Regions from separate parts of the Janibacter hoylei PVAS-1 genome, predicted to be linked through region 1. Evidence: riboswitches for the same ligand, from Rfam matches in the RefSeq annotation. Region 1 holds a riboswitch; the other holds the start of a gene.

Region 1 (7,899 bases):
CGCCCCTCGTGCTCGACGACGAGGGCCAGCCTCCGTCGTGGCCCGTCGAGCCCGGTCCGCTCGACGCGCTCGGCGATGCGCTCCCGGGCGATGGCCGGGGTCCACGGGGGCTCGAGCAGGTGATGCGCCACCTGCGGGTCGCCGTAGTACGCGAGGCTGGCGTCGAGATCGGCGTGGGTGTATGGCCGCAGCAGCAGCCGCTCCGTGGTGATCGGCAGCAGCGAGGTCGAACCCGTCATGCCGGGTCGAGGACGAACCACACGTCCGGGCCGTCGACGACCTCGTGCACGTCGACGACCCGACCGTCGACGGTGCGCGTGGCCTGACGACGGGGGGTGACCCCCTTCGCTCGCATGACGTCGTACTCGTCGGCGACGCGCAGGACCGACCACGGGCGCTCCTGCGTGCCGTCGCCCGTGGCGAGGACGCTCGCGACGGACAGCGTGTGCAGGGTGGCTTCGCGACGGGCGGCGTCGTCATCACCCAGCGCTTCGTGCGCTGCGGCGAGCAGGCGGTGGGCCAGGGGGTTGAGGGCGGCACCGGGCATCTTGGCGTGGACCGCGTCGAGCGCCTCGCGGTGACGCCCCGCCTCGAGCAGCGGGATGACCCCCCGCAGGTCGACGTCGGGGTCGAAGCTGCCTGAGGACCGCACCGCGTGGCGCAGCGCGGCCAGGTTGGCGGGAGTCTGCTCGGTCAGGTACCGCGTCACGAGCTCGCGCAGCGTCTGGGCGTGGGCCTCGGTCATCGTCCCTCCTCGGGTGGTCTGCCCCGACCGTATCCGCCGCGCGGGAGTGCAGGCCACGCTCGGCTGGCTCCCAGACACGATGCCTAGGGTTGTCACGCACCCCATCCCGGAGACGCCATGACCGAGCCCACCGCCGCGCCCCCGCCCACGGAGCCGACCGCCGTGCTGCCCGAGGAGGCGATCCGACGGTTCGCGCAGATCCGCGACGAGTTCACCCGGATGATGCTCGGCTACCGCTTCGGGATGGAGCAGGTCGCGACCCGGCTGGAGATCCTGCGCGAGGAGTTCACCGAGCTGCACCTCGACAACCCGATCGAGCACATCTCGACGCGGGTGAAGTCCCCCGAGTCGATCCTCGAGAAGGCGGCGCGTCAGGGCGTCGAGCTCGACATCCCGCAGCTGCGCGAGCACATCACCGACATCGCCGGCGTGCGGGTCATCTGCTCCTTCGTCGCCGACGTCTACCGACTCATGGCCGCGCTCACCGACCAGCCGGACATCACGGTGCGGGTCGTCAAGGACTACATCGCCAACCCCAAGCCCAACGGCTACCGCTCGCTGCACGTCATCCTCGAGATCCCCGTCTTCCTCTCCTCGGGTCCGGTGCAGGTGCCCGTCGAGGTGCAGTTCCGCACGGTCGCCATGGATTTTTGGGCGAGCACGGAGCACAAGATCTTCTACAAGTACGAAGGGGACGTCCCGGCCGATCTGCGGCAGCGGATCACCGACGCGGCCGGCACGGCGGCCCGGATGGACGAGGAGATGGCGCAGCTGCACCGGGCGGTGCACGGGGACTGAGCAGGTCCCGGGCATCCCGTCCACAGGCCCTGTTACCAATTCGTGTCCACATGCCCTACTCTTCTCCCGACCCCACACACGGGGGTTGCCACCGGGTCGCCGAATCCTGCCAGCCCGAATGGCCCCTGACACGTCACGGCAGGAGCGGGGGACCCACCGATCCACGGCACTCGTGCCTTGGGGTGCAGTCCTCTCGGTCTTCGGACCGGAAGGGCGGGGTGCTTCTCCACCTCAACCCGACAGCTAACTCCGTAGGCGCAGGAGAGTTCGCCATGTCGATGTTCTACACCGGGCGCCACCGCGCCCCCAGCAAGTCCTCCCAGACCGGCAAGCGTGCGGGCGCGACCATGGTCGCCGTCGCGGCCGTCAGCCTCGGTACCGCCACCGCCGGTGCGCAGAGCGCGACCGCCGCCCCCGCGACGCAGTCGACCCAGTCGGCCACCGCCAAGGCCTCCTTCTCCGGTCTGGTCAAGCAGGGCTCACGCGGCACCGTCGTCAAGCAGATCCAGCGCAAGGTCGGCGTGACCGCCGACGGCGTCTTCGGCCCGAAGACCAAGGCGGCCGTCAAGCGCTGGCAGAAGCGCAAGGGCCTGGCCGCCGACGGCGTCGTCGGTCCGCGCACGGGCACCAAGATGGGCCTGAAGTCGTCGAGCAGCCGCTCGACCTCGACCCGCTCCTCGCGCACCTCGACCCGCTCGGTCTCCAGCAGCTCGGTCCTCTCGACCGCCTCCAGCCTCGTCGGCACCCCGTACCGCTCCGGCGGCACGACGCCCTCCGGCTTCGACTGCTCGGGCTTCACCAGTTACGTCTACGCCCGCCACGGCAAGACCCTGCCGCGTACGGCCGAGCAGCAGCGTCGCTCCACGTCCCGCGTCTCCTCGCCCCGCGCCGGCGACCTCGTCTTCTTCGGCGCCCCGGCGTGGCACGTGGGCATCTACGCCGGCAACGGCAAGATGTACGACGCCGGCAACTCGCGCGTCGACACGACCAAGCGCGCCATCTGGACCAGCGCCGTCACCTACGGCCGCGTCTGATCCGACCGGCCCAGCCGTACGCCACGAAGGGCGGTCCCGACCACGGTCGGGACCGCCCTTCGTCATGCCACCCCACCGCATTTCCCTAGGGAAATGACCACCCCACCCCCCTGACGGCCACCCCAGCCCGCATTTCCCTAGGGAAATGCGCACCCCCGCCCGTATCTGCCTAGGGAAATGCGGGGTGGGAGCGGCGGGGTAGGAGAGGGCGGGCAGCCGGGGCGCGTTACCAATCCGTGACCATGTGATCTATGGTCGACCGCGGCCCGGACGCATGTCGGGCACCGTCGGGGCACGCCGAGTCCCACCACCCCGACGGATCCCCTGCAGAACCGGTGGGAGCGGAGGACCCAACCTCTGGCCGCGAGGCCTCGGGGTGAAGTCCACCGGCTCGGCCCCTGCCGAGCCATCGGACGGGGTGGTCTCCACCCCAACCCGACAGCTAACTCCGCAGGCGCCAGGAGACACAGCATGATCACCTTCCACACCCCGCGTCACGGCGCACCCCGAGCCCGCGCCGCCGCCTCCCGCGTCGGCGCCGGAGTCCTCGCGGCCACGGCCCTCGGCCTCGGCGCCTCGACCGCCTTCGCCGGCAGCGCCTCCGCCAACGGCGGGCCGCAGGCCCCGACGACGCAGTCCTCGACCGCCGGCGGCGCGCAGAGCAGCGACTCGACGAGCAGCTCCAGCAGCTTCACCGACATCGTCCGCGTCGGCGACACCGGCGGTGTCGTCGAGCAGATCCAGGACGAGGTCGGCGTGAGCGCCGACGGCGTCTTCGGCTCCGAGACCGAGCAGGCCGTCACGCAGTGGCAGGCCGAGCACGGCTTGGCCGCCGACGGCGTCGTGGGCCCGGAGACCGGCTCCGAGATGGGCCTGACCGAGAGCGGCTCCACCAGCGGCCAGGCGACCGCGGCGGCCTCGACCGACGGCGGCACCGCGGAGATCTCGACCGCGAGCACCTCCGACTCCTCGATCGTCAGCACCGCCCGCAGCCTCATCGGCTCGCCCTACGTCATGGGCGGCACGAGCCCGTCCGGCTTCGACTGCTCCGGCTTCGTCCAGTACGTCTACGACAAGGCGGGCAAGGAGCTGCCGCGGACGACCGACCAGCAGCAGGCGGCGGCCACCCCGGTCTCCGACCCGCAGCCCGGCGACATCGTCTTCTTCGGCAACCCTGCGTACCACAACGGGATCTACGCCGGCGACGGCAAGATCCTCGACGCGGGCAACTCGAGCACGGGCGTCACCGAGCGCGAGATCTGGACCGACGACGTGTCCTACGGCCGCTTCTGAGCGATGCGATGACGCAGGCCCCCGACCCCAGCGGTCGTGGGCCTGCGTCGTGTCGTGAGACACTAGACTTCTACACTTGTAGTCGCACCATGAGGAGACCGGCCGTGACCCGCACCCACGCCACCGGAGGCCCGCTCGAGCTCACCCAGGCGGACCTGCTCCCCCTTCGCGCCTGGCGTCGCGCGCACGAGGAGCCCGCCCATCCGTCCTTCGCCCGCTGGGTCGACGACGCTTGGGAGACCATCACGGCACGGCACCACCTCGTCGCCCTGACGTCCGCCGCCCGCGGGCTCGTCGCGAGCGGCGTGGAGGCCGGCGACCGGGTCGCGCTCATGGCCGACACCCGCTACGAGTGGCTGCTGCTCGACGAGGCTGTCTGGGCCGTCGGCGCGGGCACCGTCCCCGTCTACCCCTCCTCCTCGGCCGGGCAGCTCGAGTGGATCCTGCGCGACTCCGGCGCCCGCCTGCTGCTCGTCGGCACGGCCGACCAGGCCGAGACCGCCCGCGGCCTCGGGCTCGACGTCGAGGTGCTCGTCATCGACGAGGACGCCCTCGAGGTCCTCGGCGAGCGCGGCCGGCAGGTGCCCGAAGCGCGCGTCATCGAGCGTCGCGACGCGGTCACCCTCGACGACCTCGCCGGCATCGTCTACACCTCCGGCACCACCGGCCGGCCGAAGGGCGTGGTCCTCACCCACCGTCACCTCGCGGCCGAGGTCGCCGGGTGCCTCGACCACCCCATCGGCTCGGTGGGCCGACCGGGGCGGCGTATCCTCATCTTCCTGCCGATGGCCCACGTCCTCGCCCGATCGGTCGCCTACATCGCCGCCCAGTCCGGCGCGACGGTCGGCTTCTGGGCGGACTTCGGCAGCATCGTCGACAAGCTCGGCTCCTTCCGCCCGCACATGGTCGTCGGCGTGCCGCGCGTCTTCGAAAAGGTCCACGACGGCGTCCGCAGCCAGGCCTCGGGGCAGCGAGTGTCCGCCGTCGTCTTCACGAAGGGGGAGCAGGTCGCCCTCGCGTGCAGCCGCGCCATCGGCGAGGGCGAGGGTCGCCCGAGCCTGCCGCTGCGCCTCGCGCACGCGGTCTTCGACCGACTGCTCTACACCAAGGTCCGCGCCGCGCTCGGCGGCGAGATGGAGTACGTCATCAGCGGTGGCGGGGCGCTCGGCGAGCGCCTCGGGCACTTCTTCCGCGGAGTCGGCGTGCCCGTCCACGAGGGCTACGGCCTCACCGAGACCTGCGCGGCCATCACGGTCAACGGCCCGGGCGTCCAGCGCGTCGGCACGGTCGGGCGGCCGCTGCCCGGCAACGAGGTGCGGGTGGCGGACGACGGGGCGATCAGCGTCCGTGGCGCCGTCGTCACCGACGGCTACTGGGGCAACGACGAGGCCACTCGCGAGGCGATCGTCGACGGCTGGTTCGCCACCGGCGACCTCGGCACGCTCGACGACGATGGCTACCTGACGATCACCGGGCGGGCCAAGGAGATCATCGTCACCGCCGGCGGCAAGAACGTCTCCCCGGGCCCCCTCGAGGACGTGCTGCGCACCCACCCCCTCGTCTCCCAGGCCATGGTCGTCGGCGACGGACGCCCCTTCGTCGGCGCGCTCATCACCCTCGACCCCGAGCGCGAGCGACCCGCCGACCCGCAGGCCGAGCTCCAGCAGGTCGTCGACGAGGCCAATGCCCTGGTGTCCAAGGCCGAGGGGATCAAGCGCTTCGTGGTCCTCGACGACGACTTCACCGAGGAGAGCGGCGAGCTCACAGCGACGCAAAAGCTCAAGCGGCACGTCATCACCCAGCAGCGCGCCGACGTGATCGAGGGGCTCTACAGCCGACGCTGACGGCCGGCCTCAGACGTCGGCCGGCACGGCCGTGAGCACGACGTTGTCCCGGTAGTGCTGCTCCCCGTCGATCGTCATCACCGGGCCACCGCAGGTGACGACAGCGAGCTGGCGGGGACCGTCCACGGCGAAGAGCGATCGAGGCAGCGACACCTTGGAGTAGCGTTGCAGACTCGTCGTGACGAAAGCCGAGCGCCTCCCTGCGCCGTCGGTGACGTAGACGAGTGCGCCGGCGCGAGCTTCGCTGAGTCGGGCCAGAGCTCCCGGGGTACCTGACAGGTCGACGTGACCAGCGAGCAGGGTGGTCCCCGCGCCGCCGCCCAGTGGGGCCGACCACACGTCGCGTCCCACGCGCCACGGTTCCCGAGGGATGGCCAAGGAGCCGCCGCTGAACTTCACCCCGTCGAGACTGGCGTAGATCCCGAGCGACGGCACATAGAGCCGGTCGGGCCCCATCCGCTCGGGCGACATGACGAGGCCGGGGCTCGACGCACTGGACGAAGCGCTCGTCGCCGGGGCCGGGTCGTCCGGGATCGCGTCGACGGTCGCCGTACGCGTCGTGTCCGGTGTCGGTGACGCCACCGCGTAGGTCCGGCTCGGGACCGGCGCCGCGGCGGGCTCATCGCCCCCCGCGAGCGACCACCGCACCAGCCCTGCGCCCCCGGCGACGAGGCCGAAGGCGACGAGCAGCAGGACGAGGCGTCTCAGGTTGCGGCCCGCCCGGTCAGTCGGCGCGACGGGCCCGCACGGCGACCCCGAGGCCGCTCAGGACGAGCAGGCCGCCGCCGAGCAGACCCAGCACGTTCGGGCCGGCGACGTCCGGGACGCCGGCGTTGATCGTGCGGGCCTGACTGCGCTGGGACGCCTGGGAGCTGTCGGTACCGAAGTGGGCCTCGCAAGCCACGGCGTTGTTGTTGGCATCAAGCCGGTGCGGGTCCACGGCGGGGCCACCCTGGCTGGTGAAGAAGACCTGCGCCTCGGCCTGCGAGATGAAGTCCTTGCAGTCCTTGTCACCGATCGGGACGGTCGACCGAGCCGGGGCAGCTGCGGCCACGGGAGCCGACTGCGCCGCAGGCGCCTGAGCTGTGGCCGGTGCGGCAGGAGCTGCCGGTGCCGCAGCGGCAGCCGGAGCCTGTGCCGCCTGCGGGGCCGCTGCGGCAGCTGGAGCCGCTGGCACCGCGCCCCGTGCCGGGGCAGCTGGGGCGGCGGCTGCCGTGGCAGGAGGAGTCGCCGGCGCGGCAGCCACCGTGGCAGGGGCGGCGGCGGGAGCGGCGGCGGCCTCGCCGACCCCATCTCCGGACCCGTCCTGCTCGTCGGCCGCCATGGGCGAGCCGCACGACGCATTCAGCAGCGCGTTGACCGGCGTAGCACCATCCGTCCACATCGCTGGAGCCCAGTCGGTGCCCTCCTCCGCCGTCGACGGATCAAGCTCGCCGGCAGTCAGCGCGACCGCCATGACCGATGCATCGCCTCCCTCGACGATCTCGGCCGCCGGGGCGATGACCGCGGTGAGGTCGGCATCGTCGGCCGCAACCGAGAGCCCGCGCGCCGTGAGTGCCTCCCGCACCGAGGTCACCAGTGCGGGATCGACCCCTTCGGCGCTCGTGAGCGTGAAGCTGGCGCCCGGTGTGCACAGGTCGGTCGGCGCGGCAGCCCACGCCGGAGTGGCGAGTGTCAGCGCGAGGCCGCCCGAGGCGATGAGTCCGGCGATGGTGGTCCTGGCAACGATGGTGCGCACGTCTGCTCTCCCCATGACGAAGCGACAAGGCGCTCCCCCCGCGGGCGCGCCGGTGATCGGCAAGATATACCCGCCCGGGGTCAGCCGGGAAGCCCCGCCGTCGGTGGCGGCTGGCAGGCTGGGCCCATGGGCGAGACTCACGAGGGGCACCACCAGCACCGAGGCGATGGGACGCACTTCGACGACAAGGCGGCGACCTGGGACGACGACCCGGACAAGCAGCGGCAGTCGGGTGAGGTGGCGGCGGCGATCGCGGCGAGGGTCCCCCTTCGCCCGCGCGTCCGGCTCCTCGAGTACGGCGCCGGCACCGCGCTGGTGACCACGGCGCTGCTGCCGCACCTGCCGGAGGCAGAGGTGACGCTCGTCGACAGCTCCTCGGGGATGCGGCGTGTGCTCGCCGACAAGGCCGCCGACGGCAGGCTGCCCTCGCCGACACGCGTGTGGGGC
Region 2 (7,899 bases), on a different contig from region 1:
CGTCTTCCCGATGTCCGCGTGGCTGCCCGACAGCTACCCGTCGGCGCCCGTGCCCGTCTCCGCGGTCTTCGCCGGGCTGCTCACCAAGGTCGGCGTCTACGCCATCGTGCGCACCCAGTTCCTGCTCTTCCCCGACTCACCGCTGCACCACCTGATCATGATCGCGGGACTGCTGACGATGCTCGTCGGCATCCTCGGAGCCGTGGCGCAGCCGGGCATCAAGCGGATGCTCTCCTTCACGCTCGTCAGCCACATCGGCTACATGCTCTTCGGCATCGGCCTGGCGAGCGAGCTCGGCCTCTCGTCGGCGGTCTTCTACATCGCCCACCACATCACCGTGCAGACCGCGCTCTTCCTCATCACCGGGCTCATCGAGCGGGTCGGCGGCTCGACGGTCATCGACCGGCTCGGTGGCCTCGCCGCGACCTCCCCGGTCCTGGCCATCCTCTTCTTCGTCCCCGCGATGAACCTCGCCGGCATCCCGCCCTTCTCCGGCTTCGTCGGCAAGGTGGGGCTGCTCCAAGCCGGAGCCGAGGACGGCAGCGCCGTCGCGTGGACACTCGTCGTCGGGTCGGTCGTCACCTCCCTGCTCACCCTCTACGCGGTCGCCAAGACGTGGAGCCACGCCTTCTGGCGCCCGCGCGCCGAGGACGAGAGCGACCGCGCCTTCGCCTTGCCGACCCTCACCCCGTCCTTCGGCCGGCTGAGCGACGCCATCGGGGCCGTCGTCGCCGCGCAGCGCCCCTCCACCCCCATCGCTCCACCGCCGCCCGCTCAGCCCGTCGAGCGGCCGATGCCCCCGCTGATGCTCGGCGCCGCGAGCGCCGTCGTCGTCTTCAGCCTCGGCCTCTCGCTCTTCGCCGGGCCCCTCTTCGCCTACACCGACGCCGCGGCCCAGCAGATGATCACCCGTGACGGCTACGTCAAGGCCGTCCTACCGCAGGAGGGGCCGTGAAGGACGCCGACACGAGCACGGCCGCTGCCACCCGGCGCGGCGGCTGGCAGCCCCGCGCGATCATCGCCCTCGCCGTCGTCTGGGTCCTCCTGTGGGACCGGGTCACCCTCGGCAACGTCGTCAACGGGCTGATCATCGGCGCCGTCGTCACCCAGATCTTCCCGCTGCCGTCGGTCCAGTACTTCGGCCGGATCCACCCGTGGCCGCTCGTCCAGCTCATCGCGCGCTTCCTCGTCGACCTCGTGCAGGCCGCCGTCCAGGTCGCCGCCGCCACCCTCAGCCCGCGCCCCGCGCAAGGCGGGTCGATCGTCGCCGTCCAGCTGCGCACCCGGTCGGAGTTCTACATGACGATCGTCTCGGCCCTCGTCTCCCTCGTGCCGGGCTCGATCGTCGTCGAGGCCCGACGCCGCGCGGGCATCCTCTACGTCCACGGCTTCCACGTCACGACCCCCCAGGAGCTCGAAGAGCTGCGCCGGGACGTCCTCGCCGTCGAGACCCGCGTCGTGCGGGCCATCGGCACCCGCGAGGAGATCACCCTCTGCTCCGAGGAGGAGGCATGAGCATCATCCTGGCCATCGCCCTCGGCATGCTCATCTGCGCCGCCGCGCTCGTGCTGGTGCGCGTCGCGCTCGGCCCGACCAACCTCGACCGGGCGCTCAGCCTCGACGTCCTCATCGTCATCGTCACGGGCATCATCGCCACGCAGATCCTGCGCACGGACGACCCCGGGCCGCTGCCGATCATGGTGGTCTTCAGCCTCACCGGCTTCGTCGGCTCGGTGTCCGTCGCCCGCTTCATGGCCCGCAAGCAGGACGACGCATGAGCTGGCAGGAGATCTGTGACCTCGCCGGGGGCATCAGCCTGCTCCTCGGCTCGACGATCGCCCTCGTCGGCGCGATCGGTCTGGCCCGGCTGCCCGACATCTTCGGCCGCATGCACGCGGCGACCAAGCCGCAGACCCTCGGCCTGCTGCTCATCCTCGTGGGCCTGGCTCTCAACGTGCGCACCTGGGCCTCGGTCGCCACGCTCTTCATCGTCGTCGGCGCCCAGGCCCTCACCGCCCCGGTGACAGCCCACATGCTCGGCCGCGCCAGCTACCGCACCGGCGCCTCCGAGGACGACCTGCTCCACCACGACGAGCTCGGCGAGGACTACCGGCGCATGACGGAGCAGCAGGCCACCGGCGACGAGGCCTGACCGCACGACGAAGGGGGCGGAGGGAGATGATCTCCCTCCGCCCCCTTCGTCATGGGGTGGGCCTGCTCAGACGCGGCCGTACCCGGAGACGCCGTCGAAGATCGGACGGATCGAGATCGACTTGCCAGTGCGCGGTGCGTCGATCATCATGCCGTCGCCGACATAGATGCCGACGTGCCACGAGGGCGAGCCGAAGAAGACGAGGTCACCCGGCTGCGGGTTGGACACGGGGGTCGCGGCGGCCTGCTGGGCCGTCGTGACGCGCGGTAGCGACTTGCCCGCCTTGGCGAAGACGTACTGGGTGAAGCCCGAGCAGTCGAAGCCGGAGGGGGTGGACCCGCCGTAGACGTAGGGGACGCCGATGTACTGCTTGGCGATGGAGATGACGTCGGAGCTCGCGGAGGAGGCCGCGGCGGGGGCGGGCTCGCTCTTGGCCGGGGCCGGGGCCTGACGCTCCTGCGAGCGGCTCGGCGCGGTGGACTCGGTGCGCTCGCTGGCCTGCTCCTCGCGGGCGGCCTGCTCCTGCTCCTGCTCGCGCTGACGCTCGGCGGCGGCCTCCTGGCGGGCCTGCTCGCGCTCGGCGCGGGCCCGCAGCTGGGCCGGGGTGGGGCCGGTCGGCTTGGCGACGGGCTCGACCTCGATCTTGCCGAAGGCGGCGTCGGTCGCCTTCGACGACGTCGTCGTGGCGGGCGCGGTGACCGCGGCGGCGGGAGCGGCCGGGGCGGAGGCGGTCTGGACCGGGGCGGCGTCGACCTCGGCGGTCGAGTCGGCGGCCTGGGCGGGGATGGCGATCGCGGCGATCAGACCACCGGAGGCAGCGATGACGGCCGAGCCCTTGGCGAGGGGCGTGCCCGCTTGGCTGACGATCTGGCCGAGCTCGGACACGGGGTTGTAGCGACCGGCGGCGCGGTGGCGCCCGACGTTGTGAGACAAGGTGATGACCTCTATCCCGCCTGCGGGGTCAGCTGTCGGGTTCGAGCCAGAGGTCTGGCCCGGCCCTGCGACACCGGACCGACCTGGCGGTCCGCTGCGTCCCAGGACTTCACCCCGAGGAGCATCCGCGATGCCCCGCCAAAACGTGGGTCCCCCGCTCCTGTCATGCGGTGTCGTGCAGATCCGTCGGGTGCGGTGACAGGACTCAGCGTCCGCGTGACGGGTCCGCCCAGGGGGAGCGGACCATCAGACCGTACCCGCAGATCACGGCAATGTCACGCCGAGGTCACGAGAGGTCACGGAGCGACCAGCTCGACGAAGACGTGCTCGGCGACGTCCTTGGGCAGCGACACCGCGTCGCCCGGCTGGGCACCGACCCGCGCGACGATGACGCGGTCTCCCTCGGGGGTGACGTCGACGACCTCACCGGGGCGCAGCCGCGCCTCGGTGAGCAGCTCCAGCGCCTCGTGGTCGACCTGGGCCGGCTCGCCGATGCGGCGCACGCGGTACTGCCCCGTGGGCTTGCCCTGCGCGACCTGGACGAGGCTCTGCAGACCCTCGAGGTAGTCGATGCTCGCCTCCTCGTCCGAGAGCAGCTCGTCGAGGCCGGGGATCGGGGTCCCGTAGGGCGACTCCCGGTGCTCGGGCAGCATCGCGAGGATCTTGCGCTCGACGCGCTCGCTCATCACGTGCTCCCACCGGCAGGCCTCGTCGTGCACGTGCTCCCACTCGAGACCGATGACGTCGGCGAGCAACCGCTCGGCGAGGCGGTGCTTGCGCATCACCCGCGTGGCGAGCAGCCGCCCTTCGTCGGAGAGGACGAGCCGGCGGTCCTCGCCGAGGCTGACGAGGCCATCACGCTCCATGCGCGCCACGGTCTGCGAGACGGTCGGGCCGGAGTGGCCGAGCCGCTCGGCGATGCGGGCGCGCATCGGCGGGATGTTTTCCTCCTCGAGCTCGAAGATCGTGCGGAGGTACATCTCGGTGGTGTCGATGAGGTCCTTCACGAGCCCCATCATGCCCTGCCCGGCGGCGCCGCGGGCCGCCGCGTCAGGCCGCGGAGCGCTCCCGGTCGGCGCGTGGGATCCACAGGCTCGTCCAGGCCAGCCCCGCGAGGCCGAGGGCCCCGAGCGCCACGGCGGCGGCGGGCAGCGAGACGAGGGTGGTGACGGCGCTCAGGCCGAGCGAGCCGCCGGCGTGCCCCACCTCGCCGGTGAGCCGCCAGGCGCCGAGGAACTGGGCCCGGTCGCGGCTCGGCGCGGCGTCCGCGCCGAGGGTCATGACGATGCCCGACCCCAGCCCGTTGCCCAGGGCCATGGCGAGCGCGACGGCGAGCAGCTCCCCCTTCGTGTCGGCGAGGGGCAGGGCGACGAAGGAGAGCGAGACGACGCCCAGCAGCGCCCCGACGACCCACATCCGGCCGAGCCGGTCCATGACCCAGCCGCCGGGGTAGACGAGGACGAGCTCGGCGAGACCGGCGACGGCGAAGATCTGCGAGGAGTCGACGCCGTCGAGGCCGATGTGCAGCGCCCACAGCGGCAGGATCGCCAGCCGGGCGGAGCGCAGCGCCGAGATCACCGTGACGCCCAGGCCCTGGGTGAGCAGCAGGCGGGCGTGCCGCCGGATGACCCGGAAGACCCCGGTGTGCGGCTCCTGCGCGCGGGCCCGCTCGTGCTCACCGGTGAGGTCGGGTGCGGTGAGGACGGTCAGCACGGAGCCGACGGCGAGGAGCACGGCCAGCCCGTAGGCCCCCTGCAGGCCGAAGGGGGCGATGGCCAGCGACCCGACAACCGGCCCGAGGAGCAGCCCGGCCCGCATCGACCCACCGAGCAGGGACATGCCACGGGCGAGGAGCTGCCGCGGCAGGACGTCGATCATGAAGCCCTGCCGGGCGAGGAAGAAGGCGGAGGAGGCGAGCCCGCTGACGAGCAGCGCGACACCCATGAGCCACAGCGAGGGCGCCCACCCCGCGACGGCGAGCGCCGCGACGTCGAGCAGGCCAGCGCGGACGAGGGTCGCGCGCTCGCCGATGCGGGCGACGAGGGCTCCGGCGGGCAGGACCCCGACGAGCTGCCCGACCCCGGTGAGGGCGACGACGAAGGCGGCGGTGCCGAGGCTCGCGCCGAGCTCGTCGGCCCGCAGCGCAGCGACCGGGATGACGGCGCCGGTCGCGGCGGCGGAGAGGAAGGTCGGCCCGAAGGCGGGTACGGCGATGCGCCTCCAACCGAAGGTCTCGCGCGTACTCATCCCCCTCATCCTCTCCTGCCGGCTCGTCGCTAGGTTGGGGTGGTGCACACCACAGCCGAGACGACGACCGTGTCCACCCTGCGCGCCGGCCCCCCGGGCACCGGCAACGGCGGCTGGTTGTGCGGGCTGCTCACCGAGCGCCTCGACGACCTCGTCCCCGCGGAGGGGGACCTGACGTCGGCGACGGTCCGCCTGAGCGCGCCGACGCCGCTCGGGCGTCCCCTGCGGTGGGAGGTCGACGGCACGGTCGCCGACGGCGCCGAGCTCGCGGTGCACCTGCTCGACGGCGACACCCTGCTCGGCACGGCCCGCCGCACGACCGCCCCCGACCTGACGGTCCCCGCACCGGTCGACCTCGAGGCGGCCCGGACCGCGGCGGCCGGCGTCGACGCGAGCGACCACCCCTTCCCCGGCTGCTACGTCTGCGGGCCCGAGGCCGAAGGGGGTCTGCGCGTCTTCGTCGGGCCGGTCGCCGGCCGCGACGACGTCCTCGCCTCGCCCGTGACCCTGACCGAGGAGGGCCTGCCGCCGGTGCTCGCAGCGCTGGACTGCCCGGGCGCCTTCGCCGTGGGCTTCGGCGAGGAGGCCTTGCTGCTCGGCACCCTCACCGCCACCGTCCACGCCGAGGTGCCCGTGGGCCGCGAGCTCGTCGTCGTCGCGTGGGAGATCGGGTGCGAGGGCCGCAAGCGCCACAGCGGCACCGCCCTGCTCGACGGCGAGCGGGTGCTCGCGAGCGCAGCCGCCACCTGGATCGTGGTGGCCCGATGAGCCGCCCCCTCGCCCTCGTCACCGGCGCCAGCTCCGGCATCGGGGCCGCCACCGCGCGTGCGCTCGCCGCGGCCGGCCACGAGGTGGTCTGTGCGGCCCGCCGCACCGACCGCATCGCCGACCTCGCCGCCGAGATCGACGGGCGCGCCGTCACCTGCGACGTCACGGACGCGGCCTCCGTCGCGGCGTTGGCCGCCGAGATCGGCGACCGCCTCGACGTGCTCGTCAACAACGCGGGTGGCGCCTTCGGCCTCGACCCGGTGGCCACGGGTGACGTCGAGGACTGGCGAGCCATGTACGAGGTCAACGTCATCGGCACCCTGCGCGTGGTGCAGGCGCTGCTCCCTTCGCTCGTCGCGGGTGAGGGGGTCATCGTCAACGTCGGCTCGACCGCCGGCCGCACCTCCTACGAGGGCGGCGCGGGCTACACCGCGGCCAAGCACGCGCTCGCGACGATGACGGAGACGATGCGCCTGGAGCTCGTCGACCAGCCGGTGCGGATCACCGAGGTCGCGCCGGGGATGGTGCACACGGAGGGCTTCTCCCTCACCCGCTTCAAGGGAGACGCGGAGCGCGCCGAGCAGGTCTACGCCGGCGTCGCCGAGCCCCTCGTCGCCGAGGACGTCGCCGACGCGATCACCTGGATGGCCACCCGCCCCCCGCACGTCAACGTCGACCTGCTCGTCATCAAGCCCCGCGCGCAGGCCGCCCAGCACAAGGTCCACCGGGAGATCACATGAGCCTGCCCACCCCCGCCACCCCCGAGGCCGTCTTCACCTACGCCGCGCCGCGCCTGAAGTTCGGGCCCGGAGCCGTCAGCGAGATCGGTCACGACGTCGCCGGGCTGGGCGCCCGGTCGGCACTCGTCGTCACCGACGCGCGGCTGGCCGCCACCGGCCACCCCGAGCGGGTCGCCGAGGCCCTGCGCTCGGCCGGGCTGCGCGCCGAGGTCCACGACTCGGCCGCCGTCGAGCCGAGCGACGCCTCCCTCGCGGCCGCCGTCGAGAGGGCGAAGGGGGCGGCCCCCTTCGACGCCGTCGTCGCCGTCGGCGGTGGGTCGAGCATCGACACGGCCAAGGCGGTTTCGCTCCTGCTCACCAACCCCGGCGAGCTCATGGACTACGTCAACGCGCCGGTCGGCGGCGGGCGGGCGCCCGAGCAGCCGGCGCTGCCCCTTGTCGCCGTGCCGACGACGACGGGCACCGGTGCGGAGTCGACCACGGTCTGCGTCCTCGACGTGCTCGCGGCCAAGGTCAAGACCGGCATCAGCCACGAGCGGCTGCGGCCGGTGCTCGCGGTCGTCGACCCCGAGCTGACCGCCACCCAGCCGCCCGGGGTCACCGCCTCGGCCGGGATGGACATCCTCTGCCACGCCCTCGAGTCGTGGACCGCGCGGCCGTACACGAGCTACGAGCACAAGACGCCTGAGCAGCGGGTGCCCTACTGCGGCTCCAACCCGATCTCTGACCTCTATGCCGAGAAGGCGATGCGCCTGCTCGCCGGCGCCTTCCGCGGTGCCGTAGCGGGCGAGGAGCGGGCCCGCACCGACATGGCGCTCGCGGCGACCTTCGCGGGGATGGGCTTCGGCAACGCCGGTGTCCACGTGCCGCACGCCAACGCCTACCCGGTCGCCGGGCGGGTCCACGACCTGGGCTCGGCCTTCCGCCCCGACGGGTACGACGTGGAGGAGGCGATGATCCCGCACGGCATGGCGGTCGCCTCGACCGCTCCGGCCGCCTTCGCGATGACTTTCGCAGCCGACCCGCAGCGCCACCTGACCGCCGCCGCCTGGCTCGACC

What was found. Region 1 has a riboswitch for cyclic di-AMP ahead of CWN80_RS05975 (C40 family peptidase). Riboswitches for the same ligand answer to the same signal wherever they lie in the genome.
Region 2: it holds a riboswitch for cyclic di-AMP, as region 1 does, so the genes downstream of both, CWN80_RS10655 (C40 family peptidase) here and CWN80_RS05975 (C40 family peptidase) in region 1, are expected to answer to the same signal.

The regions. Positions count from the first base shown of each region.
Region 1 covers NZ_PIPF01000005.1:159,249-167,147, forward strand. The annotation lists gene CWN80_RS16000 (GNAT family N-acetyltransferase) at 1-239, opposite strand, end outside; gene CWN80_RS05965 (DUF4919 domain-containing protein) at 236-745, opposite strand; gene CWN80_RS05970 (GTP pyrophosphokinase) at 863-1,543, shown strand; cyclic di-AMP (ydaO/yuaA leader) riboswitch at 1,641-1,809, shown strand; gene CWN80_RS05975 (C40 family peptidase) at 1,816-2,577, shown strand; cyclic di-AMP (ydaO/yuaA leader) riboswitch at 2,893-3,050, shown strand; gene CWN80_RS05980 (C40 family peptidase) at 3,049-3,870, shown strand; gene CWN80_RS05985 (AMP-dependent synthetase/ligase) at 3,975-5,714, shown strand; gene CWN80_RS05990 (class F sortase) at 5,724-6,362, opposite strand; gene CWN80_RS15520 (excalibur calcium-binding domain-containing protein) at 6,439-7,452, opposite strand; gene CWN80_RS06000 (class I SAM-dependent DNA methyltransferase) at 7,579-7,899, shown strand, end outside.
Region 2 covers NZ_PIPF01000010.1:132,306-140,204, forward strand. The annotation lists gene CWN80_RS10635 (Na+/H+ antiporter subunit D) at 1-955, shown strand, start outside; gene CWN80_RS10640 (Na+/H+ antiporter subunit E) at 952-1,515, shown strand; gene CWN80_RS10645 (MrpF/PhaF family protein) at 1,512-1,778, shown strand; gene mnhG (monovalent cation/H(+) antiporter subunit G) at 1,775-2,152, shown strand; gene CWN80_RS10655 (C40 family peptidase) at 2,219-3,085, opposite strand; cyclic di-AMP (ydaO/yuaA leader) riboswitch at 3,088-3,268, opposite strand; gene CWN80_RS10660 (iron-dependent transcriptional repressor DtxR) at 3,382-4,092, opposite strand; gene CWN80_RS10665 (MFS transporter) at 4,136-5,332, opposite strand; gene CWN80_RS10670 (hypothetical protein) at 5,375-6,100, shown strand; gene CWN80_RS10675 (SDR family NAD(P)-dependent oxidoreductase) at 6,097-6,840, shown strand; gene CWN80_RS10680 (hydroxyacid-oxoacid transhydrogenase) at 6,837-7,899, shown strand, end outside.